Regions from separate parts of the Aeribacillus sp. FSL K6-8394 genome, predicted to be linked through region 3. Evidence: riboswitches for the same ligand, from Rfam matches in the RefSeq annotation. Region 3 holds a riboswitch; each other region holds the start of a gene.
The links. Region 3 has a riboswitch for S-adenosylmethionine ahead of metK (methionine adenosyltransferase). Riboswitches for the same ligand answer to the same signal wherever they lie in the genome.
Positions count from the first base shown of each region.

Region 1: it holds a riboswitch for S-adenosylmethionine, as region 3 does, so the genes downstream of both, NSR00_RS00365 (bifunctional homocysteine S-methyltransferase/methylenetetrahydrofolate reductase) here and metK (methionine adenosyltransferase) in region 3, are expected to answer to the same signal.
Region 2: it holds a riboswitch for S-adenosylmethionine, as region 3 does, so the genes downstream of both, NSR00_RS10180 (2,3-diketo-5-methylthiopentyl-1-phosphate enolase) here and metK (methionine adenosyltransferase) in region 3, are expected to answer to the same signal.

Region 1 is NZ_JBBPAA010000001.1:81,259-91,014, forward strand. It holds gene NSR00_RS00355 (5'-nucleotidase C-terminal domain-containing protein) at 1-726, shown strand, start outside; gene metH (methionine synthase) at 858-4,280, opposite strand; gene NSR00_RS00365 (bifunctional homocysteine S-methyltransferase/methylenetetrahydrofolate reductase) at 4,273-6,132, opposite strand; SAM riboswitch class I at 6,238-6,362, opposite strand; gene NSR00_RS00370 (YajQ family cyclic di-GMP-binding protein) at 6,464-6,955, opposite strand; gene NSR00_RS00375 (HPr family phosphocarrier protein) at 7,100-7,378, opposite strand; gene NSR00_RS00380 (DUF3941 domain-containing protein) at 7,720-7,851, opposite strand; gene NSR00_RS00385 (DegV family protein) at 7,883-8,761, opposite strand; gene NSR00_RS00390 (competence protein) at 9,077-9,217, opposite strand; gene NSR00_RS00395 (Cof-type HAD-IIB family hydrolase) at 9,350-9,756, opposite strand, start outside.
Region 2 is NZ_JBBPAA010000001.1:2,139,324-2,149,079, reverse strand. It holds gene NSR00_RS10225 (FtsX-like permease family protein) at 1-102, shown strand, start outside; gene NSR00_RS10220 (hypothetical protein) at 95-1,180, shown strand; gene NSR00_RS10215 (ABC transporter ATP-binding protein) at 1,183-1,878, shown strand; gene NSR00_RS10210 (hypothetical protein) at 1,999-2,187, shown strand; partial or broken gene NSR00_RS10205 (IS4 family transposase) at 3,441-4,788, shown strand; gene NSR00_RS10200 (DUF4304 domain-containing protein) at 4,834-5,256, shown strand; partial or broken gene NSR00_RS10195 (IS3 family transposase) at 5,322-6,476, shown strand; gene NSR00_RS10190 (BREX system ATP-binding domain-containing protein) at 6,725-6,979, opposite strand; gene NSR00_RS10185 (hypothetical protein) at 6,979-7,563, opposite strand; SAM riboswitch class I at 7,928-8,033, shown strand; gene NSR00_RS10180 (2,3-diketo-5-methylthiopentyl-1-phosphate enolase) at 8,112-9,335, shown strand; gene NSR00_RS10175 (2-hydroxy-3-keto-5-methylthiopentenyl-1-phosphate phosphatase) at 9,332-9,756, shown strand, end outside.
Region 3 is NZ_JBBPAA010000002.1:863,807-873,562, forward strand. It holds gene NSR00_RS16635 (ABC transporter ATP-binding protein) at 1-529, opposite strand, end outside; gene NSR00_RS16640 (ABC transporter substrate-binding protein) at 574-1,557, opposite strand; gene NSR00_RS16645 (alpha/beta hydrolase family protein) at 1,680-2,459, shown strand; gene NSR00_RS16650 (DUF2584 domain-containing protein) at 2,524-2,766, shown strand; gene pckA (phosphoenolpyruvate carboxykinase (ATP)) at 3,007-4,596, opposite strand; SAM riboswitch class I at 4,865-5,056, shown strand; gene metK (methionine adenosyltransferase) at 5,262-6,467, shown strand; gene NSR00_RS16665 (phosphatase PAP2 family protein) at 7,159-7,689, opposite strand; gene NSR00_RS16670 (gamma carbonic anhydrase) at 7,862-8,389, opposite strand; gene NSR00_RS16675 (alpha/beta hydrolase) at 8,457-9,236, shown strand; gene NSR00_RS16680 (tetraprenyl-beta-curcumene synthase family protein) at 9,273-9,756, shown strand, end outside.

The DNA of each region.
Region 1 (9,756 bases), on a different contig from region 3:
AATGATGGCTCCGATGAAAATCAAAAAAGTAATTTCATAAAAGTCCATTTGAATGATGGAAAAGCTACAGTCGATGACAATGAATTTGTAAAAGCTAATCCAAAAAAACCTATCCGGATCGATTTAGGAAAAGAAAAATCAGTAGTCGTCCAATTAACGGCAAAACAAGTGGCAATGTTAAAGAAAAATGGCCAAAAACTTTTTATTTTGAATGAGGATGTTGAAATGCAAATCCCATCAGCCATTCTCCCAAACGGTGGAGCATTCATTGAATTGAATCGCCTGAAAGATATTGAAAATGCAGTCAGTGCTGTATATGATTTTACAATCTTTGATCAATACGAAAATATCATTCATCAATTTGATCACCCGGTAACACTTCTTTTCAAAGTAGACGCGAATAAAGTGAAAAACGTTGACAACTTAAATGTCTACTACTTTAATGAAAATAAACATCAATGGGAATTTGTCCAAAAAGGGAAATATAAAGATGGCAAAGTATCAGCTGAAACAGACCATTTTAGCAAATTCACTGTTTTCGAGACAGATCCAAGTTTTGGAACAAATCAGGACAACACCGTCAATCAAACAAGTGCAGAAGGCTCATCTCAAATCAATAAATTACCAAACACAGCTACTTCTTCATTTAATCTCATTGCATTAGGGGCAATCCTTCTAATTTTAGGAGGAGTACTTGTCTCCATTCAAAAAAGGATGACTAATTAAGAAAGGCGAACGGAGCTGACTCCAAAACATAGGGTCAGCTCTTTTTATAACTTAGCTTCTATTCTATTTTAAATTCAGTTAAGTTCCTAAAAAAGTCTATAAAAAATCCCACCTCAAAGAGGTGAGATCAATTACAGAACATTGAAATACCGTGCTTCAGGATGTGAGACGACGAAGGCAGAGACGGATGCTTCCGGCTCCATCATAAAGCCTTCCGTCAGCTGGATGCCGATTTTTTCAGGCTTTAACAGCTTAAACAGCTTCGCTTGATCTTCTAAGTCTGGACAAGCCGGATAGCCAAACGAATAGCGCTGACCTTGGTATTTTGCCGCAAACCGTTCCTGCATGGTGAAGTCAAGCGGATCCGGGAAGCCCCATCGGTCGCGGATCAGCTGGTGCGTCCGCTCTGCAAGACCTTCTGCCAGCTCCAGCGCCAATGCTTGAATCGCATGGCTCCGGAAAAATTCACCGCTTTCTTTAAACTGCATGGCGATGCTGCGAATGTCTTTTCCAGCAGTTACGGCAAACAGGGCGATATAATCATGCGGTGTTTCATCTGACCGTTCGCTTACATAGTCGGCAATGCATAAAAACGGCGGCTTTTCCTGCCGAGGGAATGTAAACGTCTCAATGATTTTATCTTTTGCAGCCGGATCTAAAATGTGAATGGAGTTTCCTTCGCGATAGGCCGGGAAAAATTGATAAATAGCAGATGGACGGAACCAGCCATTTTCTTTCCCTAAACGCAGCAATTCATCTATTTCATTTTTTAGTTCTACCGCTTTTTCCTGTTTTTCCAGAAGCATCTGTTTGACATTGCCTTTTAATCCGAGATGGTGTCCTAAAAGCATTTGCATGTTCACATACGGGACGACTTGGGCAATATCAATGTTTTGAATAATGTGTGGATTGCAGTCAGCTGGATGATATACGGTCGGTTTGGACACAGATGATTTTTTTTCAATGATCAAAACAGGTTTGCCGCTTTTCTGTCTATTCTGTTTTTCCTCAACTGCGACCGCTCTTTTCTCAAGGAAAGCATCCGGGTTTTCTCTCAGCTTATTGGCAAGCGACAGCCCGTCCATTGCATCTTTCGCATATAACACAGGACCGTCATATTCCGGTGATATTTTTTGATCGGTAAATTTGCGTGATAATGCAGCACCGCCGACTAAAATCGGAATCGAAATGTTGGCTGTTTTTAAGTCTTGTGCTGTTAACACCATTTGCTGGGCTGATTTGACGAGCAGTCCGGAAAGGCCGATAATATCAGGCTTTTCATTATTGACCGCTTCAATCAGCTGCTGCGGCGCAACTTTAATGCCTAAATCAACGACGCGGTAGCCGTTGTTGGAAAGAATAATGTCAACTAAATTTTTGCCGATGTCATGGACGTCGCCCTTGACTGTAGCTAAAATGACTTTTCCTTTGCCGCTGTCATCTTTTTTTTCCATATACGGTTCTAAAAAGGCGACAGATGCTTTCATCACTTCCGCACTTTGAAGCACTTCAGCAACAATCAGCTGGTTGTCGTTAAACAGTTCGCCGACAATTTCCATTCCTTTCATTAACGGCCCGTTGATGATATCGAGAGGATCATCATATTTTTCTAGTGCCAGCTGCAAGTCTTCGATTAATCCTTGCTTTGTTCCTTCCACAACGTATTGTGCGAGCCGTTCCTCCAAGGTTAATTCCGTTTTCGGCTTTTTTTCCTCTTTCTTTTTGTCGCGGTAAAAGTTCGTAAATTGTGCGAGCGTCTGATCATTTGTTTCAAATAATAAGTTTTCTGCCAACTTCCGCTCTTCCTCAGGGATCGAAGCGTACCGCTCTAATTTTTCCGTATTGACGATCGCATAATCGAGCCCTGCCTGTGTGCAATGGTATAAAAAAACGGCGTTTAATATTTCTCTGCCGACCGGCGGAAGCCCGAAAGAAACATTGCTGATCCCGAGAATAGTTAAACAGCCGGGAAGATGTTCTTTAATTAAACGGATCCCTTCGATCGTTTCTTGGGCAGATCCGATATATTGCTCATCACCTGTGCCGACAGGGAAGACGAGCGGGTCAAAAATAATGTCGCTTGGACTTATACCGTGTTGATTGACTAAAATGTCATAAGACCGCTTGGCAATCTCCAGCTTTCGCTCCGCAGTCAGAGCCATTCCGTCTTCATCGATTGTTCCGACGACAACAGCTGCACCGAATTGTTTCACAAGCGGGAGAACTTCTTCAAACCGTTCTAAGCCGTCCTCTAAATTGATCGAGTTGATGATCGCTTTCCCTTGTGAGTATTCGAGCGCTTTTCTGATGACATTGGCGTCGGTTGAGTCAATGACAAGCGGCGCTTTTACTTTTTTTACAACCTCGCGGATGAAGTTTTCCATATCTTCAAGCTCGTTTCGGTCCGGATCTGCGAGACAGACATCGATGACGTGGGCGCCGTTTTTCACTTGAGCGCGGGCGATTTCCGCTGCTTCTTCAAATTTTCCTTCAGCAATGAGACGCTTGAATTTACGCGAACCGATGACGTTTGTGCGTTCACCGACAAACAGCGGGCGCATTGATTCATCATAGCGAAGGGGCTCGATGCCTGATACCGTATGTTGATTTTGCTTTTTGACGATTTTTCGCGGTTTTAAGCCTTCCATTGCCTCCCTTATTGCGCGAATATGTTCGGGAGTTGTTCCGCAGCAGCCGCCGACCATATTAAGCCAGCCTCTTTCTGCAAACCCTCTGATTTTTTTTGCTAAAGATTCCGGTGATTCATGGTAGCGACCTTCTTCATCAGGCAGTCCGGCATTCGGATAACAGCTGACAGCGGTATTGGCGATTTCAGACAAAGTGCGGATGTGATCGGTCATGAATTCAGGACCTGTCGCACAGTTTAAGCCGACGGCAATTGGATTCATATGTTCAGCTGAAATGTAAAACGCTTCAATATCTTGACCGGCGAGAGTTGTTCCCATCGGTTCTATCGTTCCGGACAGAATGATCGGCACTTCTTTCTTGAGCTTTTGAAAAGCTCGTTGAATTCCTAAGTAACCTGCTTTTACATTGAGCATATCTTGGCTTGTCTCAAGGAGAAGTACATCAACGCCCCCCACTAACAGTCCTTCCGCTTGAACTTGATAAGCTTCTGCCAATTGTTGGAATGTGACGCCGCCTGTAACGGAGAGCGTTTTAGTCGTTGGCCCCATTGATCCTGCCACAAAACGAGGCCAATCCGATGTTGAATATTTTTCTGCAGCGCGCTTTGCAATCTCAGCTGCTTTTTTATTTATTTCAAAAGCAAGGTGCCCCAAGTTATATTCCTCGAGGACGATGCTTGTACCGCCAAACGTATTTGTTTCGATAATATCAGCGCCTGCTTCAAGGTACGCTTCATGAATACGGACAATCGTTTCAGGGGAAGTGATGTTTAAATATTCGTTGCATCCTTCATATTCTTCACCGCCAAAATCTTTCGCAGATAATTCTGCAGCTTGAATCATTGTTCCCATGGCTCCGTCTAGTATTAAAATTTTTTTCTCCAGCTGTTCCTTTATGTTATACATGGGAAATCTTCCTTTCTCGTTTTGCCTTTTCTTTTTCATGAATGTATTCCGTCAGCTCGACTGTCATCTCATAATGCAAAAACGGAGTGATTAAGTAAATGCCGTTAAACAGGTCAAATGCTGCGTCAATAAGCGATTTTGCAATGGCAAGTCCTTCTCGTTTTCCCTTTTCTTTATCATTGCCTGCTTTTTGCATCTGTTCGCGAATCGAATCAGACAATTTAATGCCTGGCACTTCGTTATGAATAAATTCAGCATTGCGGCTGCTTATTAACGGCATAATCCCGAGATATATCGGAACATTCAGATGTTTTGTTGCTTCATATACTTCTTCGATCAGCTTCTCCGAGTAGAGCGGCTGCGTAATAAAATAATCGGCTCCACAGCTGATTTTTTTCTCAAGTCTCTGAACTGCGCGATCAAGATGTCTTACGTTCGGATTGAAGGCGGCGGCTACAGTAAAGTTTGTTTTTTGACCAAGTGATTTTCCGGAGTATGACAAACCTTCATTAAATTGCTTAATTAAGCTGATTAAATCAAACGATGATAAATCATAGACAGAGGTTGCACCCGGAAAATCACCGATTTTGGACGGGTCGCCGGTGACCGCTAAAATATCGTGCAGGCCAAGCGTATGCAGCCCCATTAAATGGGATTGAATGCCGATTAAATTTCTGTCACGACATGTTAAATGAACGAGCGGGCGAAGCTGGAAACGGCTTTTCACAATATTTGCGCAAGCAACATTGCTGATTCTTGGTGTAGCAAGGGAATTATCCGCAAGCGTAATTGCATCAATCCTCGCTTTTTTCAACGCTTTTGCTCCTGTTAAAAATTTTTCCAAGCCGAGCGTTTTCGGCGGGTCCAATTCTACAATCACTGAGCGTCTGTTTTTTGCAATATCTGGGAGAGGAGTTTCTTGACTTTCTTTCATAGGTAAAACATGAATTGGAACATTTCGTTCTTTTACTTCTTTCTCTGTGACAGGAGGGAGGTTTGATACAGCTTCAGCCATTGCCCGAATATGTTTCGGCGCGGTTCCGCAGCATCCGCCGAGAAGCCGGACACCTTGTTTTCGGAATTGAAGAGCCGCTTCATAAAAATAGTGTTCATCTGATTCATAAACTAATCTTCCGTTTTCATACCTTGGCAGGCTGCCGTTTGGAAAAGCGGATAAAAAGGCATGTTCAAACAGCGGCACTTCTTCCAGAGATTGCAGCATATGATAAGGGCCTAAACGGCAATTGAGGCCGACAATATCTGCACCAAGTTCTTCAAGCATTTTCAAACCGTCTGCCAATCTTGTTCCATTTTGAAAGACGCCTTGTTCGTGCAAAGAAACATTTGTGATAATGGGCAAATCCGTTTCTTTTCTAGCTATTTGCAAAACGGTTTTCAGTTCTTCCAAGTCGTAATAGGTTTCTAAAATAATGCCATCTACGTTTTCGGATAAAAGGACATGAAGCTGCTCACGAAAATTTTCGGCAATGTCAGATAGCGTGAAGGCGCTTTTTTGAAACGAACGGATGCCGCCGATTGTTCCGATGACATACCCTTTGTTTTCCGCTTTTTGTAACGCCCTCTTTGCAAGTTCAACCCCTTTTTGGTTGATGATCTTTATATCATCTTCCAGCCCATATCTGGCAAGCTTTATGCGATTGGCGCCGTATGTATTTGTTTGAATAACAGTTGCGCCTGCGTCTAAATAGGCTGAATGAATCCGTTCTATTTCTTCCGGTTTTGAAACGTTTAGCTCATCAAAGCATTTGTCTATTCCGAATGAGTATAGTAGAGTCCCCATTGCTCCGTCGGCAATTAATATATGATTCTGTAAATCTTGTAAAAGCCCCATAAAAAGTCCTCCAATCAAATGAAATAGGCGCCTGCAAGGAGGCGAACACCTATATAAAAAAGAAAAGCCTTCTAAGAAGAAGACTTTTTGAGCAATTTCCCCTTCTTCTTATCTTTCGAGCGCACTTTGCGCATCGCTGGATTTAGCACCTTGGTACCCAATGTTTTCTACTGGGTAATCCGGTTGCTGAAGGTTCATCGGGCCAGTCCCTCCGCTTCTCTTGATAAGAACGCTTTACCGTATGAAATTTTAAAACAACGGATTAATCCTAATTTAACGAATTTTATCGAAATAATCAATATAAAATTTCAATTTTGTGAACAGGGCAAAGCTAGCGAAAATTAATAAATTGTACGTCGATTGGCAAGTCGGCGCTTTTCACAGCTGCAATCACTTTTTGCAAATCGTCCTTGCTTTTGCCGCTTACCCGGACTTGGTCGTCTTGAATTTGGCTTTTTACTTTTAGCCCGGTATTTTTGATCAGCGCATTGATCTTTTTCCCGTTTTCTTTGTCAATTCCGTTGACAAGTTTGGCTCTTTGTCTGACAGTGCCTCCTGAAGCCTTTTCGATTTTCCCGTACTGAATATTCTTGGTTGCGACACCGCGTTTAATCATTTTGCTTACTAATACATCTTTTAGTTGATTCAGCTTATATTCATCGTCAGAGATTAGCACAAGCTCATCTTTTTCTAGGGATATATCGCTTTTAGATCCTTTGAAATCATATCTGTTTACAATTTCTTTTTTCGCCATTTGAATGGAATTGTTCACTTCGGCAATATCCACTTTTGAGACGATGTCAAATGAATTCTCCTTAGCCAACTTTTTACCTCCAATAACGTTATTTACATTCATTATAGTGAATGTCGTTCAGTTGAACAACTCTTTTAGGGGTTCCTCGCAAATTAAATGAAAAAACCGTTACGTAAAGCAACGGCAAGGAAATTAATATCTGCTTAAATGCAATTAAGCTAAAGATGTCGCTTTAGAACATTTAGGGGAAAGAAAGTCTTGTAAGTTTTTTACTGCTTCGAGCGAATCTTCTCCTTCAGCGCTGATGACTACATGACCTTCTAAAAAGGCGGAAAAACCGAGCATGCTTAAAACGCTTTTCGCATTTAATTGGAGCTTTTTTGTTTGGAATAAAATGTAGCTGTTAAATTTAATCGCTTCATGGACAAGGGAAATGACATATTCCGGCTCCATCTCTTTTGTAAGATACACGGAAATTTCATGTTTCTTCATTGTGCCACCTCTTGTATACTTATTTTACAATATCTTACATTAATAAAGGATAGATTCCCACATGTTTGTCATTTCCTCTTACATATAAAAAATGACCTCCGCTTTCGAATATGGAAACGTTCTGGATTTCTCTGTTTTTTAATGAAATGAATGGTCTAATCAAATTGAAAGTTATTGCCCCGCCCATGTTTTATTAGACAAAAATGAAAACAAAAGCTAGAGAAAAGATGCATACTGTAAGATAAGAAAGCGTCTTTTTCTTTCAGAACGTCCGGATAGAATAGGTGGAAGACTCGCCTTTAGAGATATTTCAAAAAAAGAAAAAGCCCGACAGGCGGGCATTATAAATGATCCGTTTTCTTTGAGTATTGCCGTTTTCCAAGCTCTCGATTTTTTTCCTTCAATAGATTTTTTTCGTGTCGTTTTGCATTGTTGTCTACAGCTTTTTTATCATTATCGCTTGTTTTGGACATTCAGGAAGCTCCTTTCCATACTGTTATATACTTATGATTTCCATGAAGCTTCTTGAATATGTTTATTTAGAAAAAATACAGCAAGGGTGCCGGGGCCAGAGTGTGCACCAATGACAGCACCGATCGTATGGATGATAATTTCTTTTGGATGAAACGTTTCTTCAATTAATTGTTTTAATTCGAGAGCTGCTTCTTCATCATCACCATGGCTGATGGCGATTGTCTGTTCACTCAATCCGTCTCCACGCTCTTCCATCAGCTCAAGAATTCTCCGGTAAAGCTTCTTTTTCCCGCGGATTTTTTCCAGCGGGATCAGCTTTCCTTCTTCGACATGCAAAAGCGGCTTGATATTAAGCAGTCCGCCAACAAACGCAGATGTTTTGCTGATTCTCCCGCCGCGAGCCAAATATTCCAGGCGATCAACTGTAAAAATGTGCTCCATATGACTGCAATACTCTTTTACTGCATTTGCCATTTGTTCTAAATCAAGTCCTTGTTTTGCTAATTGAATGGTGTAGCGGACAGCAAGTCCATACCCAAGTGAAGCACATTTCGAATCGATAATTTGCAGTTTCCAATTCGGATATTTTTCAAGCAATTGCTGCTGAACCATAACGGCAGTTTGATATGTACCGGACAATTCGGAAGAAAAGGCAATATACAGCGCCGGCTGATTGTCTTTCGCCAGCTTTTCAAATTGATTGGTGATTGTTTCCGGTGATGCTTGTGATGTTTTAGCAACGTTTCCAGCTCTCATATAGTCGTAAACTTCTTTTGGTTTGATTGTCAATTGATCCTCATAGTCCTTCTCGCCAAGGTGGACACGAAGAGGGATGAAAGAAACGCCTTGATCGTTTAAAAAAGAGACAGGCAGATCACAAGCACTATCAGCGATAATGTGAATATTCATTAATCACACCTACTTTTTTTCATTTACATATAGTCTATCTTGATCACAAATAGAAAACAATACAATTTGTGCAAACTGAAAATTTAAAAAAGAAGGACAAAAAAAGAAAAAATGGACGAAACAAGAGGAGCTCGTTTCGTCCATTTCATATTTATTCCTTGTTCAAAATGTGCCGTACAATCGGCATTCTGGATGGTGTTATGCCTGCTCGATTTTTTCTCGATGCAGATGCTGTACAAAGATTGGTCTGTTCAAATTCGATCTGTTCATTATAAAAACTGCCCTTAAAAGGATTCGAAAATGAACGGAAGGGCATTATCCTTCGAAGCTTGCTTCGTTATTGGCTCTTGCTTCTGATTCGGCAAACGTCATACGGTATGGAAACTTTTCATCATGTTTTTTGACGGCACCTTTCCCTTGCTCAATGAATCGTTTCGATTTATTCCGTTTGCCCAAGTTTGAATCCCCCTTTTGATCATTGACGAAATGAGTTCGTCAATGATAGGGTATCCCTTTTTAAACATCTAAATCCTTGTCAATTGTTGTGAGGTGTAAAAAGATAATCGAACTTTTGGACTTTTGCAAAGATTAAAGGGACAGCAATTCCTTTAAAAATTTTGCAACTCCGTCTTCTTCATTTGTCAGCGTAATTTCATCAGCAATCTCTTTGAGCGGCTCAATTCCGTTTCCCATTGCAACGCCTAATCCCGCATATTCGATCATTTCCAAATCATTGTCTTCGTCGCCAAAAGCGATAATTTGCTCTCGAGGGATATTGTAAAATTCGGCGATTTTTTGCAATCCGACTGCTTTATTAATGCCTGCTCGGATAATTTCAATAACATGCCACGGGTGAGCCCAGCTTCTGTGGTCTACAACTTCCGCATGAACTTCATTTAAATAATGGCGAATCCGCTTGACATTTTCTTCGTCTGAATGGATTAACATGCTTGTGACATTGCGATTTAAAACAGCTTTTAAGTTGCCGATTTCAA
Region 2 (9,756 bases), on a different contig from region 3:
TTCGCTAGTATTGCTATCTCATTCATTATTGTCATCTTGACATGGTCTTTGATACTTTATGTGGTTATAAAGACAAACAAGGAGGTAAATGTTGATGCGTGAGTTGTGGGCAGGGGTTATTATGGCTTGCCGACGTTGGCAGGCCATGTTAGGAATTTCATTGATGATTACCGCAGCCTGCGTTGTTTTTGCACTGGCCTTAGAGGATGTTGTATCCCAGGTTGCTGTATTAAAAGGAGGCCAGCAATTACGGGAACAGCACGCTGTCACTTTTACCCCTTACTATCCATCCGATGGTGAACCGAGTCAAGTAGGGACGGATACTATACAATTTGTGATAGACCAAATCAACGATCAAAAGGGCTATACTGCAATCATTAATAACATGGGACTTGATGATCCTGAATTTGCAGATGGACATCTTACACTAATACTGTTCGGTGATGTTATTTCAGATTTATTTCCTGAGCTTCAGCTGTGCGAATCCGTACCATGTGCTATGCAAGGGTCAAAACTTGCTGGTGAAAATATGGACTCTGTAAATATAGCAGGAGAAAACATACCAGTAGTCGGCACACTTCCTGCAGGAGCTACCTTTTTTGATCCTTCGGCGGCAGGTTTACCCTTAGACAATCGCATCGTGATTAGAGCACCATCTAACCTTCTTCCACTACTCAGTCCTATTGAGCAAGAAGAAGCTATAGCTCGAACGGTCTTGCTTGATCCGGAAGCTAAAGCGGTAGGTACGTTTGTTAAGATGAGTGCAAATAGTGACTTGTTTCTTATTCCCCATGACATAGCTGTGGATCAACCTCAACGATTTCGTGAAATAATGGGACGTTCCGCTATATATATTGTAGGTATGTTAAGTTTTCTGTTACTAGTTTTTATTGCTTTCGTGTCCTCTGCACGTTTGACGATTCGTCAAGAGCATCGGGCTTTTAAAATCAGGGTTATGTATGGAGCAACGCCTTTTCATATTAGTCTTCGCATTGGGGGATTTTTGGCAGCGGTGGTGCTGATCCCACCGATTACGATACTTACACTGCTCTTATGTTACTTACATCTTGCGGGTGCACCATCACCAAATGTACCGTTATGGGTTATGTTAGGAATCTTAGTGACATTTTTTATATTATGGTTATGGTCCATGCGCAGCACAAAAAAGATAGGAGGCTGAAAATGAAACCAATCCTTGAAGCTCGAAACATTTCGAAGGTTTATGGTAGGGATCGCACACAAGTAACGGCTCTTGAAAAAGTTTCTTTACGACTGAATGCTGGTGAATGTGTTATTTTGATGGGGGCGTCAGGTAGCGGTAAATCTACATTATTAAATATATTAGGATTAATTAGTAAGCCAACGCGGGGCCATATCCTCATTCAAGGAAGAGAAGTATCAGAACGCGATCGTAATAGGGCTCGTCTACGAAATGAGTATTTTGGATATATCCATCAGGATTACGCAATAATTGAGAATGAAACTGTTGAAAGTAATGTCATGATACCATTGCAATATGCAAGACCCTTACCAGGACGTAAGGAGAGAAAAAATAGAGTATTAGAGGCATTAGAGAAAGTCGGTCTGGATTGGGCATTAAAGAAGAAACCATCAGAACTTTCTGGAGGTGAACGACAGCGAGTTGCTATTGCTCGTGCTCTGGTGAACAATCCTGATGTGATACTCGCCGATGAGCCGACAGCAGCCCTTGATAGCGAGACAGCGCAAACAGTAATGTCTCATATTCTTTCTTTCAAAGAAAAAGGTGCTGCAGTGCTTGTTGCGACCCATGATGATAAGGTGGCTAAGCTAGGGGATCGAATTCTACGAATTAATGACGGTCAACTCATAACAAGTAAGGGGCTGTCCAAAAAGTGACTAATTTTCACTTTTTGGCAGCCTCTTTCTGTTAATTCATGCTTAAAAATACAAAAAAATCACCTTTTCTAGTAAAAGGTAAGTGACCAAACAAACATTTTAGAAAGAGGGCGATTTTTTATGAGTAATCAAAAGACTACTATAATGAATGATACCATGCAATTGTCATTTTTTCCAGAAATACATGATAAAGAACCTTCAAAACAGCAAAGAGACATTACTCCTACATTTAAAGAATACAACAATAAGCAAGTTATGGTTATTTATGATATTGAGGGGTTATTCCCATACCGACATCAAAAGCAATGACGCTTTGCATATACATTCCCCCTGATTTTTATGTAGAAGTCTTCACTTCACCTTATCGATTCCCTTTTCTTATACACGATCTCAAGGATCCAACATACTGAAACTGATTCTTATAAGGGCAGTGAAGTAGGCCAGTTTTTTCATTACGAACTCAAGGTTCTGGGGCTGTCACGACCTATTCTCCACTTCTACTATAAAAATCGAGTAGGAGGGAGCGATTAACTCCCGTCCTCTCACACCACCGTACGTACGGTTCCGTATACGGCGGTTCAATTAAGATAATTGACGCAAGTCTTTATAACTTCCGTGAATAGCTGTTCTCTTTATGCCAGTGGTCACTCCACCCTCCAAGAGGTCTCCCACGGGATTCACCGCTTCCTCCCTCAAGTGAGGTACTACGTTTTCTGTGTTCATCATGACTCACTGAATGCCAAGGGCTATTCTCTCTTAATTGTTCGGTCCTTCTTAGTTGTTCTAGACCAACTAATACTATGACCTCTGCTGACTTCTGACGGTTCAGCTACTTATCACTAAGTAGGTTATGAAGAGTACTTCACATATCCGCCAGACCTCCCCGGGTAAGAGTGTAATCTTTCCTTCCATCCATCTGCTTCATTTACTCTGTATCACCTTCGGCAGAAAGGGCTTTGTTTTGTCTTGCAAACTCACCCAGTGATACCTAGCCTCATATGAAGTTCGTGTTCCTCAGACCGGAAGTTTGCCGCTCGCTTCCTTCAGATTCCGCGTCACCACGGACACCCTTGCGTTAAGCTAACTGCTACTTCTGCCTTCGCAGCTCGGGACTTTCACCCTATAGATTACACCCATGCCGGGCGCACAAATAGTAGCACAGACCATGGCCATGGTCTGTGCTACTAATCTTAGTATGTTTTTTTGGTTAAAATTTTTCTTCATAGTTAAGATAAAAACCCAGTGGGTTCAAAGGTTTATCCTATGTCATTGACAAGTTTCAATTCCTTATAGTTAAGATAAAAACGAAAATTCTCGCATTGCAGGTGGAGCTTGGGGAACTTTGGTTTCAATTCCTTATAGTCAAGATAAAAACACTGCACCGACTTTTATATATTTTACTCAGCTTTCGCAGTCCAAAATCTTGTTTAAATGCTTGATGTAAATGGTTTTGGGAAGTACAAAATTATCATTTGCCATTTTTTAAAACATAAAGAAAGACACCTATTCTTTTGGTAAACTATTGGTGACGAAACCAAATCCAAAAGAAAGGTGTCACCACTATGATAACGAATAAAGACTACTTTGCGCAATTACCAAAAGAAATTAAACAAGGATTTTCCGAATTAAATATTGGATATCATTTAAGAAAAGCGAATATTACGAAACTTTCCGGGTATTCTTGTCTTACTGTTTTCAAACTGATTTTTCTTTTAGTCTTCCAATATAAGAACTGGTTTCGTGCTTTTATGAGTAAACGATCTCAGGATCTGCCCGGAAAGGATACAGTCTATCGCTTTTTAAATACACCAACCTATCATGCTTTCATTAAGCAGTGAAATGATCCGTCTGCTTCAACCATTAACTTCAAAAGATCGTGTCACAGCTTTTGTGATTGATGATTCTGTCTTTTCAAGAAACCGTAGTAAGTCGGTTGAACTGTTGGCTAAGGTTTTTGATCACTCTACCCATCAGTACTTGAAAGGGTTTCAAATGCTTACCCTTGGCTGGACCGATAGTTTTACTTTTATTCCCGTTGATTTTGCTCTTCTAAGTTCACCGAAAAAGGAAAATCGCCTGCAAGAAATCAATACCAATATTGATAAACGAACATCTGGCTATAAGCGTCGCCAGGAAGCTCTGAAATCAAAACCGGACGTGGCTTCAGCTTTACTTGATCACGCGCTTGAAAAAGGGATTGTAGCTGACTATGTTCTCATGGATTCCTGGTTTACACAAGCGCCTTTAATTGAGAAGATTACGAACAAAGGGTTATTTGTCATTGGCATGGTGAAGCAATTAAAGCAGCGATACGTTTACAATGGTGAACGTTTCACACTGAATCAACTTTACAAATTGGCAAAACCTCACATGGGTAAAAAAGACATTCTCGGATCCGTTTATGCTACTTTAGACAATGGAATTCCAGTAAAAATTCTATTTGTACGAAACCGTAATAAACGGAGCGAATGGCTTGCCATTCTCAGCACAGATACAACATTAGAAAATGAAGAGATCATTCGTATTTACGGCATGCGTTGGGACATTGAAGTCTTCTTCAAATGCAATAAATCCCTTTTAAATTTAGAGAAAGAATTCCAGGGACGTTCCTACGACATGTTAATTAGCCATACAACCATTGTTTTTACACGATATATTCTCATTGCTTGGCAAATGCGAAAAGAGGAGGATCCTAAGACGATTGGCAACCTTTTTTACATCCTTTGCGAAGATGTAAAAGACATAGATTTTATTACTGCCCTTCAATCACTTATTGACCTTTTCCAAACTTTGGCGGAAGCTGAGGTTTCTTTGAACATGGACATCTTTAAAAATCAAATGAATAAATGGTTGGCCACTATACCTAATTATATCAAGCAATGCTTAAATATTTCTGTGTGCGAAAGTTGAGTTAAGATATAAAAGACAAAATGAATTTTTGGAGGAATACTAAATATGGCTTCCAATGACCGTCTAAATATGACTAATGCATTAAAAAAGATTGTTGTTCCTTATTTAAGAGAACATGGTTTTAAAGGATCATTTCCACATTTTAGAAGGAAAAATGAAGATAATATTGACTTAATAACTTTTCAGTTTAATCGTTATGGTGGATCTTTTGTTGTAGTTTTAGCTATTTGCCCAATTGAAGGAGTAACAACGAGTTGGGGAGAAGAAATTCCGCCAAGTAAAGTGACTGCACACGATGTAGGTATAGATTACCGATATAGACTCACAGAAAATATAAAAGAATCCAATGAAACTTGGTTTAACTATGAGGATGCAAAGAATGAAGAAGATTTTGACTTAGTCGCATCAAGAGTGTTGAGTTTATTACATGTGTCAGACAGAAATTGGATTAAGAATCTTTTTAAATAATATAACTACTGATGCTAGTATAGTTTCATGGACACCCTTTAGTGAAATATAATATTAACGAAGGGATGTGTCCTGATATAGGTAACACAAGCGAAAAACGTAAACGTTATCATGCTGAATTTAAGGAAATGGTGGTTGAGCTTTATCAAACTGGAACACTAGTAAAACAGATCTTGAGCGAATATGGCCTGTCTGAAACGACATTCTACAAATGGATCAGAAAACAAAAACCGGTTAAGGTGGATGACGGGGGCTCTTTTACCCCGGAAGAATTTCTGAACCTGCAAAAAGAATTGCATCGGCTGAAAGAGGAAAACGAAATCTTTAAAAAAGCTATGGTCATATTCGCAAAGAAGTAGATTCAAACCACTGTTATATCCATGATTGACGAGATAAGAGCCAGACACCATTATGACCTTAAAACCATGTGTACGGTCCTTGGCGTGCCGAGAAGTACCTACTATCAATCCAAACAAAAAACAGAATCAAAAACAAAACGGAAAACCGGGAGCTGACAGACAGAATACGAAAAATCCATACGGAAAGCAAGCAGAGATACGGAGAACCGAAGATCCACCATATGCTTGAAAAAGAATGGCTCAAAGTCAGCCTGAAACGGGTTCAGCATTTGATGAAGGCTGCAGGCATTTATTCCATTATCAGAAAAAAGTATCGCCCCCATTCCAATAAGGGCAAGATGGAAGAACACGATAACCTGCTGAACCAGGACTTCTCAACGACAACCATCAACGAGAAATGGGTTACGGATATTACGTACATTCATACTTTGAGAGACGGTTGGTGCTACTTGGCTTCCGTAATGGATTTACATTCCAGAAAGATTGTTAGTTACGCTTTTGACCGTCACATGACGACTGAACTGGCTTTAAAGGCAGTAGAAAACGCTTATCAGGCACAACGTCCAGGTCCGGGATTGATCTTGCATTCTGATTTGGGATCCCAGTATACAAGCGAGAAATTTGTAGAATACATGGAAAAGAAGCAGTTCAAACACTCCTTCAGTAAAAAAAGGTTGCCCATACGATAACGCCTGCATTGAGTCTTTCCATGCAATTCTGAAAAAGGAAGAGATCTATAGAATCAACTATTTGAACTTTCAAGCTGCCAGAAGAGCCTTATTCGAATTTATAGAAGGCTGGTACAATCGGAAACGGATTCATAGCTGCCTGGGCTATATGACGCCACAAGAAACAGTAGACAGTATCAAAGGGCAGCGTAGTGCTCTTCACAATTTTACAAGCATCCGCTTTACATGGAGTGGGGGTGTGGTAGGCTTATTTGCCATGCGAAAGAATTCATTGCCCCTTTCGCCCTTCGCATAACACCACGCCCGCAGAGGCTCCATGTCAAGCGACAAGCGATGTCAATGAGATCAAAATTAAATTTCACTTATTGGTGTCCAAAATACTGACTTAAATCCAGTTTAATTCTTTCTACAGTACTAGGACTAATAATTTAAAAGAGAATGGACATCGTTCCCCTCTTTTGCAGCGTCTAATACGAATATAAATTCACGTAAAAATGTCCTTGGAAGTACAGTGATTTCCTGTTCAAAGGCAACAGTAAATGATTCAACATATTGCTTAATAAATGTATCATCAATAACTGTCTCTGGTATCCATTTGTGTACCATACCGTGGATTTCCCTAACTTTATATGAAACTTCTATTAATTGTTCAGTTGAGAAACGGTTTAATTTCATCAATGGGGTTGAAAGTACACCACTAACCCTTCCATTTTTTGTGAAGATAAAGGTTTAATTCTAGAATATAAAACATCATGTTCTTTAATTGATCGATCCTCGTTTTTAATTAAATCATCCGTTCCAGTAAATAACATATAACATCCTTTCCTTACATACGATTCACTTATTCCTAGCAATTTAGCTAATTTGTAATTCGAGAAATCAGGATTCAACTCAATTGCTTGTCTAAGTTTTTCTAAGTTCTTATCCGTTTTATTGCGCTGTTCTTTTAAATACTCCTCACGGCTTTTTACGCCCATTTCCCGGCGTTTTTGTTTCCTTCTCCGCTTTTCATTCGCATCTATAATCGTGCTTAAATGGCGTTGTTCGTCCTCTGTTATATCTAACCATTCAATTAATTTTTTATTGCTGATATTATATCCAGCGCCAGGATACCCTTTTTCTCTAGCTATTCGGTTTGCTTCTTCGTTATTCCGTGCATAATAGGCCTTTTCAGCGCTTCTGGTGGATCTTCTTAAAGGCTCATTAAACTGTAAATTAAACGTTAGCGTTTGTTTTAAGGCTTCTTCTGGATCATTCAAAAAGCAACATAACCAATAACGGTACAAGAAACAAATTGTCTCACGATAACCAGTAACGTTATAATTGCGTAATTCAACCAGTTTTTCTAAGTCTAGTAATCTAGCATGATGCGATCGGAAGACGTTAAAAAGATGTTGTACCTTCTTTTTTCGTCCTCTTTTTTTAGGCTTTCCTGTTTTGGCTCAACCTCAAGTTCCGGTAAATACCTCAAATTGTAAACTGCACCATTAAATAATTGTAGCATGCCATCAGAAAAATGTAAGCGAATTTGAATCGAATATGATGTAAAAAAGTGTTGACAGAGGGGAAGGATAGTGGCATAATCCAAGTAAACGAATAAGAATTATAAAGTTAATAATAAAACTCTTATCAAGAGCAGGTGGAGGGATGAGCCCAATGAAGCCCGGCAACCGACTCATATGATGAGCACGGTGCTAATTCTCCCAACAGAGATGTTGAAAGATAAGAAGTTGTTTTGACAAAAAACCTCTTCTTATTGAAGAGGTTTTATTTATATAAAAAAATCTGAATGAAGAGGATTGAAAAAATGGGTCACGTAACAGCAGTATACCAAATCATTGCGAAACGAGAAGATTTAGAAAAAAAAGCAGAAGGCATTGCTCTTGGATTAACGGTAGGTTCGTGGACTGACCTTCCTCTTTTAGTGCAAGAGCAGTTAAAAAAGCATAAAGGACAAGTGGTTGAGATAAAAGAAACAGGCGAGGATCCATCCTCCGGCAAAACGATTGCACAGCTTCACATTCGCTTTCCGGGAGAAAACTTTTCTAAAGACATTCCTGCCATCTTAACGACAACTTTTGGAAAATTATCACTAGATGGAGAAATAAAATTACTAGATTTGCAGTTTGACGATGAGATCTTTCGGTATTTTCCAGGTCCTCGATTTGGAATTCAGGGGTTACGAGAAAAACTTGGCGTTTACGACAGACCGTTAGTGATGAGCATCTTTAAAGGTGTAATTGGACGTGATATGGATTACCTTCTTGCCCAATTGCGGGAGCAGGCTCTCGGGGGCGTCGACTTAGTAAAGGATGACGAAATACTTTTTGAAAATTCGCTCACATCATTTGAAACAAGAATAAAGGAAGGCAAAAAAGTTCTTGATAACGTGTATCAAGAAAAAGGGCACCGAACTTTGTATGCGGTCAATTTGACGGGAAAAACATTTGAATTGAAAGATAAGGCAAGAAAAGCAAAAGAATTAGGTGCCCATATTTTGCTATTTAATGTTTTTACATATGGCCTCGATGTGCTGCAAGCATTAAGGGAAGATGATGAAATCGCCCTCCCAATTATGGCTCATCCGGCGTTTAGCGGATCGTTTACTTCATCCGAAAAATATGGGCTCTCTCATTCCTTATTGCTTGGAAAATTGATAAGAATTGCTGGAGCAGATTTTTCGTTGTTCCCTTCACCATATGGCAGCGTTGCATTGGAGCGTGACAAAGTTTTAAAAGTGAAAGAAGAATTGGTGAAGGAATCAGTTTTAAAACCAGTTTTTCCTGTTCCATCTGCTGGCATTCACCCGGGTCTTGTTCCCATTTTAATTCATGATTTTGGAAAAGATTGCGTCATTAATGCAGGAGGCGGTGTTCACGGTCACCCGCAAGGTGCTAAAGGCGGAGGAAAAGCTTTCCGTCAGGCAGTTGACGCTGTTTCCCGGGGTGTTCCCCTTAATGAAGCAGCTGAAGACATAGAATTACAAGAAGCAATTCGGCTCTGGGGATGGAAGGAGGCACCGTCCAATTGAAGCCAGTAATATTTTGTGATTTTGATGGAACGGTGACAAAAAAAGATAACATCGTTAGCATCATGAAGCGTTTCGCTCCAAAAGAGTGGGAGCAATTGAAGGATGGCGTCCTTTCCCAGTCGATTAGTATTCAGGAAGGAGTCGGCAAGATGTTTGCACTTCTTCCATCTTCTTTAAAGGGTGACATCATTCACTATATTTTAGAAACTGCAGAAATAAGGGAAGGATTTCGCGACTTTGTTCATTATGCGAAAAACATGAACATTCCTTTATACATTGTCAGCGGCGGAATCGATTTTTTTATTAAACCGCTGTTGCAGCCTTTTGATTCTATTACCGCACTGTTTTGCAATAAAGCGGATTTTAGCGGAGAAACGATCACCATTCATTGGCCTTATACGTGTGATGAAAAATGTCCCAA
Region 3 (9,756 bases):
CTAAGTCTTCAAGCTTTAATTTCGTTTGATAATCGAGGGCGGAAAAAGGTTCATCCAATAGCAGCATTTTCGGATCTGTAGAAAGAGTGCGGACTAAAGCGGCTCTTTGTCTCATTCCGCCTGATAATTGATTCGGATATAGCTTTTCTACATTTTCGAGACCCATTTGGTGCAGAAGTTGAAATGTCCGCTTTTTCTCATTTTCATTCAGTTTGTTCATTAATTTTAATCCAATTAAAATATTTTCCTCTATCGTTTTCCATGGAAATAAATAATCTTGTTGCAGCATATAACCGACAGACGGTGTTGCGGAAGATATTTGCTTTCCGTTCAAAATAACTTGCCCTTCTGTCGGTTTCATGATACCGGCAATGATGGAAAGCAGCGTTGTTTTGCCGCAGCCGCTAGGACCTAGAAAGGATATAAATTCCCCTTCCTCTACTTCCAAATGGATGTCCTCCAAAGCAGTCGTTGCCGATTTTTTTGTAAAATAAGTATGGCTGACATGATCGATCGTTAAAAATGACAATCTCCTCCCCCCTTGTCGATAAATGTACTTCTTTTGAAACAACATTATTTTGTCACTTCGTTTGCTATGGACGTGTTGACTAATAGTTCATAATCAATTTTCTCCGGCAGTTCTCCTGCTTCTTCCATAATTTTTTGCAAATTGTTCCATTCGTCCTCATCTAACAGCGGAGTTTTTGCATAGGATCCTTGGCTTTTATAACGGTCAATGGAAGATATTAAAATATCGATCGGCGTATCTTTAAATTGCGGCGCTATCGTTTCGGCAATTGTTTCGGCGTCATGTTCTTCCACCCATTTTTGCGCTTTGTAGAGCGCTTTTGTGAATTTTTTCACCGTTTTATCATTTTTCTTAATATAGCTTTCTTTTGCCATAAATGTTGTATAAGGAACTTTGCCCGATTCCTTGCCGAAGGATGCGATAATGTGACCTTTTCCTTCTTTTTCAAAAATACTTGCGGTTGGCTCAAACAGTTGAACATATTCACCTGTACCGGAAGCAAAAGCATTTGCAATATTCGCAAAGTCGATGTTTTGGATAAGGTTTAAATCTTGATGCGGATCGATGTTATGCTTTTTCAGCACAAATTCCCCTACCATTTGCGGCATGCCGCCTTTACGCTGTCCTAAAAAAGTGCTTCCTTTTAAATCTTCCCATTGAAAATCATCCAACTTGTCTCTGGAGACAAGGAAAGTGCCGTCCGTTTCGGTCAGCTGGGCGAAGTTAATGACTGGGTCATTTGCTTCTTGAGCATATACGTAAATGGACGTTTCCGAACCGACAAGACCGATATCAGCGCCGTTTGATAAAATGGCGGTCATTGTTTTATCTCCGCCCCAAGTAGTTTTTAATTCTACGTCCAGCCCTTCTTCTTTGAAAAATTCTTTTTCAATGGCCACGTACAATGGTGCGTAAAAAACAGAATGAGTGACTTCCGCCAGCCGAATTTTTTCCACTCCTCCGCCGCAGGCTGAAAGAGGTATGGTGAAAAGGATCACCAATACGATGGAAGCAAGCTTTTTTTTCATGTGAAATCCTCCCTAATGATGTTCATATTAAAGGAAAAATGTTTAAATATATTTATCTAGGATAAAGTATGAAAAAAAAATATAATGTGTGATTGCCTACCTAAATGGAGGATGAAAAGATGATGAGAAACGGAGAAATAGTTGATAAACAAATTTTTCCATCTCCGAACCCTTCGATTAAGCTTTCCATCGTGACATATATTTCTGAAGGATTAAAAGTGAAAGGTATGTTAGCAGAGCCTGTTCAAGAAGGTGTTTATGATGGCTTTTTATATTTGCGCGGAGGGATTAAAAATGTTGGTATGGTCCGAGCAGGAAGAATTATACAATTTGCATCAAAAGGCTTTATCGTGATGGCTCCCTTTTATCGAGGAAATTTAGGAGGAGAAGGGAATGAAGATTTTGCGGGGAATGATCGTTTTGATGCGGTCAATGCATTCTATTTGTTGATGAAACATCCGCAAGTGAATCCGGATCGCATTCACGTTTTTGGCTTTTCAAGGGGAGGAGTCATGGCCTTGCTTACTGGGATTATATGCTCAAATGTTCGATCTGTTGTAAGCTGGGGCGGGGTGTCTGATATGTTTTTAACTTATGAGGAGAGAAAGGACTTAAGAAGGATGATGAAAAGAGTTATTGGAGGGACACCGAAGAAATATCCTGACCGCTATAAATGGCGGACACCGTTGTATTACCTTGAAAAAATGCAAGCACCCGTTTTAATCATTCATGGGGGAAAAGATGAAAACGTGTCAATTGAACATGCATATCGATTGGAAAGAAGGCTGAAAGAATTGGGAAAGCAAGTGGACAGCTGGTATTTCCAACATTTTAGTCATCATTTTCCGCCTCGGCATAACCGGATGGTTTTAGAACGAATGATAAAATGGATGAAAAACTGACCATTATATTTTTCATATGATACATACTAAAAAATGATCGATCAAATGAAAGGGGATTGGAGAAATGGGCATGCCGCTTGAATTAAATACGATGATTATTACAAAAGGGAAGGAAAAGCGGATAGAGGAAAACGTATTTCAGCTTGTCAAAGATGGCTATCGCCTTTATCCTATGAATATTCCTTTGGAAGTTCGAAAAACGTTGACAAGCGATCCTACAGGAACAGCTGAAATTATTAAATTGGAATGGGCTGATAACAAAACCGTGCTTACTTATAATCTCACTTCATTGTACTCAACCAATTAACCGTCATCATATTTCCGTTCATTTGTTGAACGGATTGTGGAAGAAAAAGGAATTTTCTTAATTTTATCGAGTACGGCTTCCATTTGTCTTATCATAAAAAATCGCGTAACCCCTTTTTCATAAAAGTTCGTTGAAAAAGGGGTTTTCGTCTAAAAATCTGTATATAACGGTTTGTTTGCCAACCCAATATAAAAAAAGGCTATCGGACAAAAAGCCGATAGCCGAAAGTAAGTAATTTTTTTATATGATTGGACCGCCAAGTTCTTCAATTTCCTTCGGAACGTTCGAGAATTTTTTGAAGTTCTCTTTGAATGCTTTTGCTAATTCATACGCTTTTTGTTCATAAGCGTTTTTATCACTCCATGTTTTAATAGGCTGTAAAACTTCATCAGGCACTCCTGGAACATGAGCAGGAATCGCCAGCCCGAAAATAGGGTCTTTTACAGTTTCCACCTCATCGAGTTCGCCTTCCAATGCTGCCTGAACCATGGCTCTTGTATAAGCAAGTTTAATTCGTTTTCCTACTCCGTATTCTCCGCCGGTCCACCCTGTATTGACTAAAAATACTTTCACATCGTGTTCTTCGATTTTTCTTCCGAGCATTTCAGAGTATCTTGTAGCTGGAAGCGGAAGAAATGGTGCGCCAAAGCATGTGGAGAACGTTGTTTTAGGGGAAGTAATACCCCTTTCCGTTCCAGCAAGCTTGCTCGTATAACCGCTTAAGAAATGATACATAGCCTGTTCTTTCGTTAATTTGCTTATTGGCGGCAGAACACCGAACGCATCAGCTGTTAAAAAAATAATAGTGTTAGGGTGACCCGCAATGCTCGGTTTAGCAATATTGTCAATCGCTTCAATTGGATAAGCCGCACGGGTGTTTTCTGTTAATAAGGAGTTGTCATAATCAGGAATTCGTGTCGATTCATCAACCACAACGTTTTCCAAAACGGAACCGAATCGAATCGCGTTATAAATTTGAGGTTCTTTTTCTTCAGACAAGCCGATGCATTTTGCATAACAGCCGCCCTCAATATTAAAAATACCAGATGAAGACCAGCCGTGTTCATCATCACCAATTAATCGGCGTTTTGGATCGGCGGAAAGTGTTGTTTTGCCTGTTCCCGATAAACCGAAAAAGAGCGCGACATCGCCTTCTTGACCGACATTGGCGGAGCAGTGCATTGAAAATATATCTCTTTCTGGAAGCAGGAAGTTCATGACGGAAAAGATAGACTTTTTCATCTCGCCTGCATATTCAGTTCCGCCGATCAGGATTATTCTCTTTTCAAAAGAAATAATGATAAATGCTTCTGAGTTCGTTCCATCCACAGCTGGATCTGCTTTAAAGGAAGGAGCGGAAACAATTGTAAACGGATTTTTATGCTCCTTTAAATCGTCTTGGCTTTTCGGACGGATAAACAGTTGGCGAGCAAATAAATTTTGCCACGCCAATTCATTGACCACTTGAATTGGAAGACGATATTTTTTGTCAGCTCCGGCAAATCCGTTAAAAACATAAATTTCATCTCTATTTTTTAAATATTGTATGACTTTTAAGTACAGTTTTTCAAAAACTTCTGATGAAATTGGCTTGTTGACGGGTCCCCAATCAATTAAATGCTTGACAGAATCTTCTTCAACGATGAATTTATCTTCTGGTGACCGGCCGGTATATTTGCCTGTTGTAACCGAAACTGCACCTGTATTTGTTAAAAAACCTTCTTTCCTAGCTAAAACTTTTTCTACAAGTCGTGCGACTGGTAAATTATGATATGCATTTGGTCCGCTGATCAACGAAGCTAATTCATTTGATACATCTACAATATTCATATACATACCATCCTTTTTTTGCATATTTGAAATGGTTTTATAGAAATAGTATAACACATTCGTGGAAATAGTCCATCCTATTTATCGATTTCTGAAAATAATGTTTTTACTATATATTTTGCCTTCATTTTTGGGCATCATACGAATCATGATTGATCAGCTGATCCTGAAATAATGGATATCAGATGATTTGGAAAATTACAGAGAAGCTTTATTTATTGTTGACAAGTACTTTTTTGCTCCTGTATGATATACATTTGAACGGATACTCTTATCCCGAGTTGGCGGAGGGACAGGCCCTATGAAGCCCAGCAACCGGCTCGTTGAAAGAAGACAGTAGAATATGGCTTTCAAAATCCCGGTATTCTATGGACATACAACATGATGCGAAAGAATTCCATATTCATAGACGAGCAATGGTGCTAACCTGATGCAAGGTTATATCCTTGAACGATAAGAGTGAAAGGCAATGATGTTTATAACAACCTTTCCTCTGGCAGGGAAGGTTTTTTCTATGTATAAGAGAAATCTCGTTTAGCCAAGTTTTTCTTATCGTACGAAATTTTGATATGTTTACAATAGTGGTGAGGGAATGAGTTCCGTGTCAATGACAAGGAGTGTAGCACTCCATAAACATCATTTTAAGTTTGAGGAGGAAGCAGTAAATGACAAAAAAGCGCCGTCTGTTTACATCTGAATCCGTAACGGAAGGGCATCCGGACAAAATTTGCGACCAAATTTCAGATGCGATTTTAGATGCCATTTTAGAAAAAGATCCGAACGCACGTGTAGCTTGCGAAACATCTGTCACCACCGGACTTGTATTAGTCAGTGGAGAAATTACGACAAGCACGTATGTGGATATACCAAAAATTGTGCGAGAAACGGTCAAAGAGATCGGCTATACGAGAGCTAAATACGGTTTTGATGCTGAAACTTGTGCTGTTTTAACATCAATTGATGAGCAATCACCCGATATCGCTGCAGGGGTGGATAAAGCTTTAGAAGCGCGAGAAGGACAAATGACTGATGAAGAAATTGAAGCGATTGGCGCTGGAGATCAAGGGTTAATGTTCGGTTTTGCATGCAATGAAACGAAGGAATTAATGCCTCTCCCGATTTCCATTGCCCATAAGCTTTCACGCCGGCTTACAGAAGTTAGAAAAAGCGAAGAAATTCCTTATTTGCGTCCGGACGGAAAAACGCAAGTTACGGTAGAATATGATGAAAATGAACAGCCGGTTAGAATTGACACAATTGTCATATCGACTCAACACCATCCGGAGGCAACTTTAAAACAAATTAAGCAGGATATTAAAGAAAAAGTAATTGATCCGGTTGTGCCAAAAGAACTGATCGATGAAGAAACAAAATATTTCATCAACCCTACCGGACGTTTCGTTATTGGCGGACCACAAGGAGATGCAGGATTAACGGGACGAAAAATCATTGTCGATACTTACGGAGGCTATGCTCGCCATGGCGGAGGAGCTTTCTCAGGAAAAGATCCGACGAAGGTAGACCGATCTGCAGCTTATGCGGCTCGTTATGTAGCGAAAAATATTGTCGCAGCCGGACTTACAGACAAATGTGAGGTTCAGCTGGCCTATGCAATTGGTGTAGCGAAACCTGTCTCTATTTCTGTTGATACGTTCGGTACTGGCAAAGTAAGCGAAGATGTTTTAGTTGAATTAATTCGCAATAACTTTGATTTGCGCCCAGCTGGCATTATAAAAATGCTTGACTTGCGCCGCCCGATTTACAAACAGACAGCTGCTTACGGTCATTTCGGACGCAACGATCTAGATTTGCCATGGGAACGCACAGATAAAGCGGAAGCTTTGCGCGAACAAGCTCATCAATATTTGTAAAATAAAAAAGGTGTCCAATGCGATGCATGCATTAGACACCTTTTTGCTTGTGCGCCCGGCATGGGTGTAATCTATAGGGTGAAAGTCCCGAGCTGCGAAGGCAGAAGTAGCAGTTAGCTTAACGCAAGGGTGTCCGTGGTGACGCGGAATCTGAAGGAAGCGAGCGGCAAACTTTAAGGTCTCTCGGAACACGAACTTCATATGAGGCTAGGTATCACTGGGTGAGTTTGCAAGACAAAACAAAGCCCTTTCTGCCGAAGGTGATACAGAGTAAATGAAGCAGATGGATGGAAGGAAAGATTACACTCTTACCCGGGGAGGTCTGGCTGGCACGCCAAGTAACCTTGGTAACCTATCTAGTGATAGATAGCTGAACAGTCAGAAGTCAGCAGAGGTCATAGTATTAGTTGGTCTAGAACAACTAAGAAGGACCGAACAATTAAGAGAGAATAGCCCTTGGCATTCAGTGAGTCATGATGAACACAGAAAACGTAGTACCTCACTTGAGGGAGGAAGCGGTGAATCCCGTGGGAGATCTCTTGGAGGGTGGAGTGACCACTGGCATAAAGAGAACAGCTATTCACGGAAGTTATAAAGACTTGCGTCAATTATCTTAATGGAACCGCCGTATACGGAACCGTACGTACGGTGGTGTGAGAGGACGGGAGTTAATCGCTCCCTCCTACTCGATTTATGGTCCGAATGCGACAAAACAGATGGTGCCTGCTGAAGCTCCTAGAACTATTCCCGCCAGCACATCTGAAGGGTAGTGTAGGCCAAGAAAAATTCTTGATAGTGCCACACTGAATGCGAGAGGAAGCAAAATCCATGTTAAGGCTGGAAAAAAGAGCAAAAATGGTGTAGCCACTGAAAATACAGCTGTCGTATGTCCAGAAGGAAATGAATGGTCAGTTAACGGATTTTCTAACACTTTTGTTTCAAATAATGTAAGATAAGGCCGTCTGCGTGGATAAATTCTTTTCACAATGAAAACCGGAATATGACTGAAAAAAAGTGCAGCTGAACTTGCCAAGGCAACAGTTTTTACAGGTTCATTAAAAAATAACATCAGCATTAAACATGTTGCAATTGAAAAAACAGCCCCTCCTAAATGAGTAACATACCGAAAATAAACATTCAGTCCTTTTCGTTCAAAATGCGAATTAATCAGTTTGAACAACTTGCACTCAAATTGGTAAAGCTGATTCAGCAGTCTGCCCATGTTAAAGTTCCTCTTTTCAAAAAGCAAAAATTCTTATAAAAAATTTTCTCTCATATTTATGTAAACTTCAACAAATCTAATAAAAATTTTACAAAATTTTAAAAATGCATGAAGCTGCCCGGTAAAGAATGACATTTGAAAGAGAAAGTTTTAAAATGTTTTTATAAGCAATTTATATGTTGTTCATACGAGCAATATTTTTATAATATTGAGCTTTTTCGATATACTCGCGACGGATGCGCTCCATATCTTGAAGATCTTCTTCTGTTAATTCTCTAATCACTTTGGCGGGTCTTCCGAATGCTAAAGTTTTCTCAGGTATCTTTTTGCCTGGCGGGACAAGACTGCCTGCACCGACAAAAGCGCCTTTTCCGATTTCTGCTCCATCCAGAATAATCGAACCCATTCCAATTAGAGCTCCTTTCCGCACAATCGCACTATGGAGCAGAACTTGATGGCCGACGGTTACATCATCTTCAATAATTAACGGTTTATTTGGGCTCTGGTGCAGACAGCATTGGTCTTGAATATTGACCCGATTTCCAATAATAGTTGGGGCGACGTCACCGCGAATAACCGTCTGAAACCAAATGCTTGATTCATCTCCTATTTGAACATCGCCGGTGATTGTGACAAAATCAGCTATATAAGCCGAATCGCTAATTATAGGTTTTTTGTCTTTATATGGATAAATAACCATGGGAACCATCCTTTTCTTTTTTTCATATTATAACAAATTTTCCGTCATGTTCGGAAAGGAGTTAATTATGTGGAAATGGGTAAGTTCTAGTCCTAAAGCTGCGATTGTCATCATTCATGGAGCTTTAGAACATCATGGACGTTACAAATGGCTGATAAAAAAGTGGCAAACAAACGGGTACCATGTTGTCATGGGGGATTTGCCAGGACAAGGAAATTCATCCTCCAGACGGGGACATGTCCAATCGTTTGATGAATATATGGATGAAGTTGACCGTTGGATCAGGGAGGCTCAATCTTTCCAATTGCCGCTTTTTTTGTTGGGGCATAGCATGGGCGGTTTAATAGCCATACGTACGCTTGAGAGAAATAAAATTCCGTTAAACGGGGTCATTTTATCTTCGCCATGTTTAGGAATTTTGCAAAAACCGAGTAAAGCGCTCGATCTTTTGGCAAAAGGATTAAATATTTTCGCGCCTAGGGTACGCTTTGATTCCGGTTTGACAGTTGAGATGGCAACGAGAAATAAGGAAATTCAAGACATAAACAGAAACGACTCCCTTTACGTAAGAAAAGTTTCTGTGCGCTGGTACAGAGAGCTTCTTCATGCCATTGAACTAGCATTTCAGCAGCTTCCGCAGTTTCCAGATGTCCCTCTTTTCGTCATGCAGGGAGGAGAAGACAAAATTGTTGATAAATCAGCAGTTCAAAAATGGTATAGTCAGTTGAATCTCACGGAAAAGAGCTATAAAGAATGGGAAGGACTATATCACGAAATTTTTAATGAACCGGAAAGAGAACTTGTTTTTCAAGATGCGTTGAGATTTACAGAAAGCCATTTAACATAAACACTGGAATTTTACAATGAAGAGGTGAGTTGATCTTTGAGTATACCTGAACACCCTATCAGCCTTATGTCAAGAGTTTATAGGGAAATTCTTCCGACCGTCCATTATTACTTAGATGGGTGGAAAAAAAAGGCTGAGGAAATACCGAATCCTGAATTGAGAAAGCAGGCGCTTGCAAGCATAAATACGAAGGCATTTCATTGCGAAGGAGGAAGCATTTTAGCGCTTTTGTCGCACTCTCATATAGAGGAATGCATAGAGTTTATCGTTGCTTATCAAACGATTAGCGATTACTTGGATAATTTATGCGACAGAAGCACTTCTTTTGATCCGGAAGATTTCCGCATGCTGCACCAATCAATGAAGGATGCGCTGTCGATTCATGCAGAATTAAAAAATTACTACCAATTTCGTGAGGACCAAGATGATGGCGGATATTTAAAAGAGCTTGTCATGACATGCCAAAGAATGCTGAGCCAATTGGAGAACTATCCGGTTATAGCTGGCTATTTGATGGAGC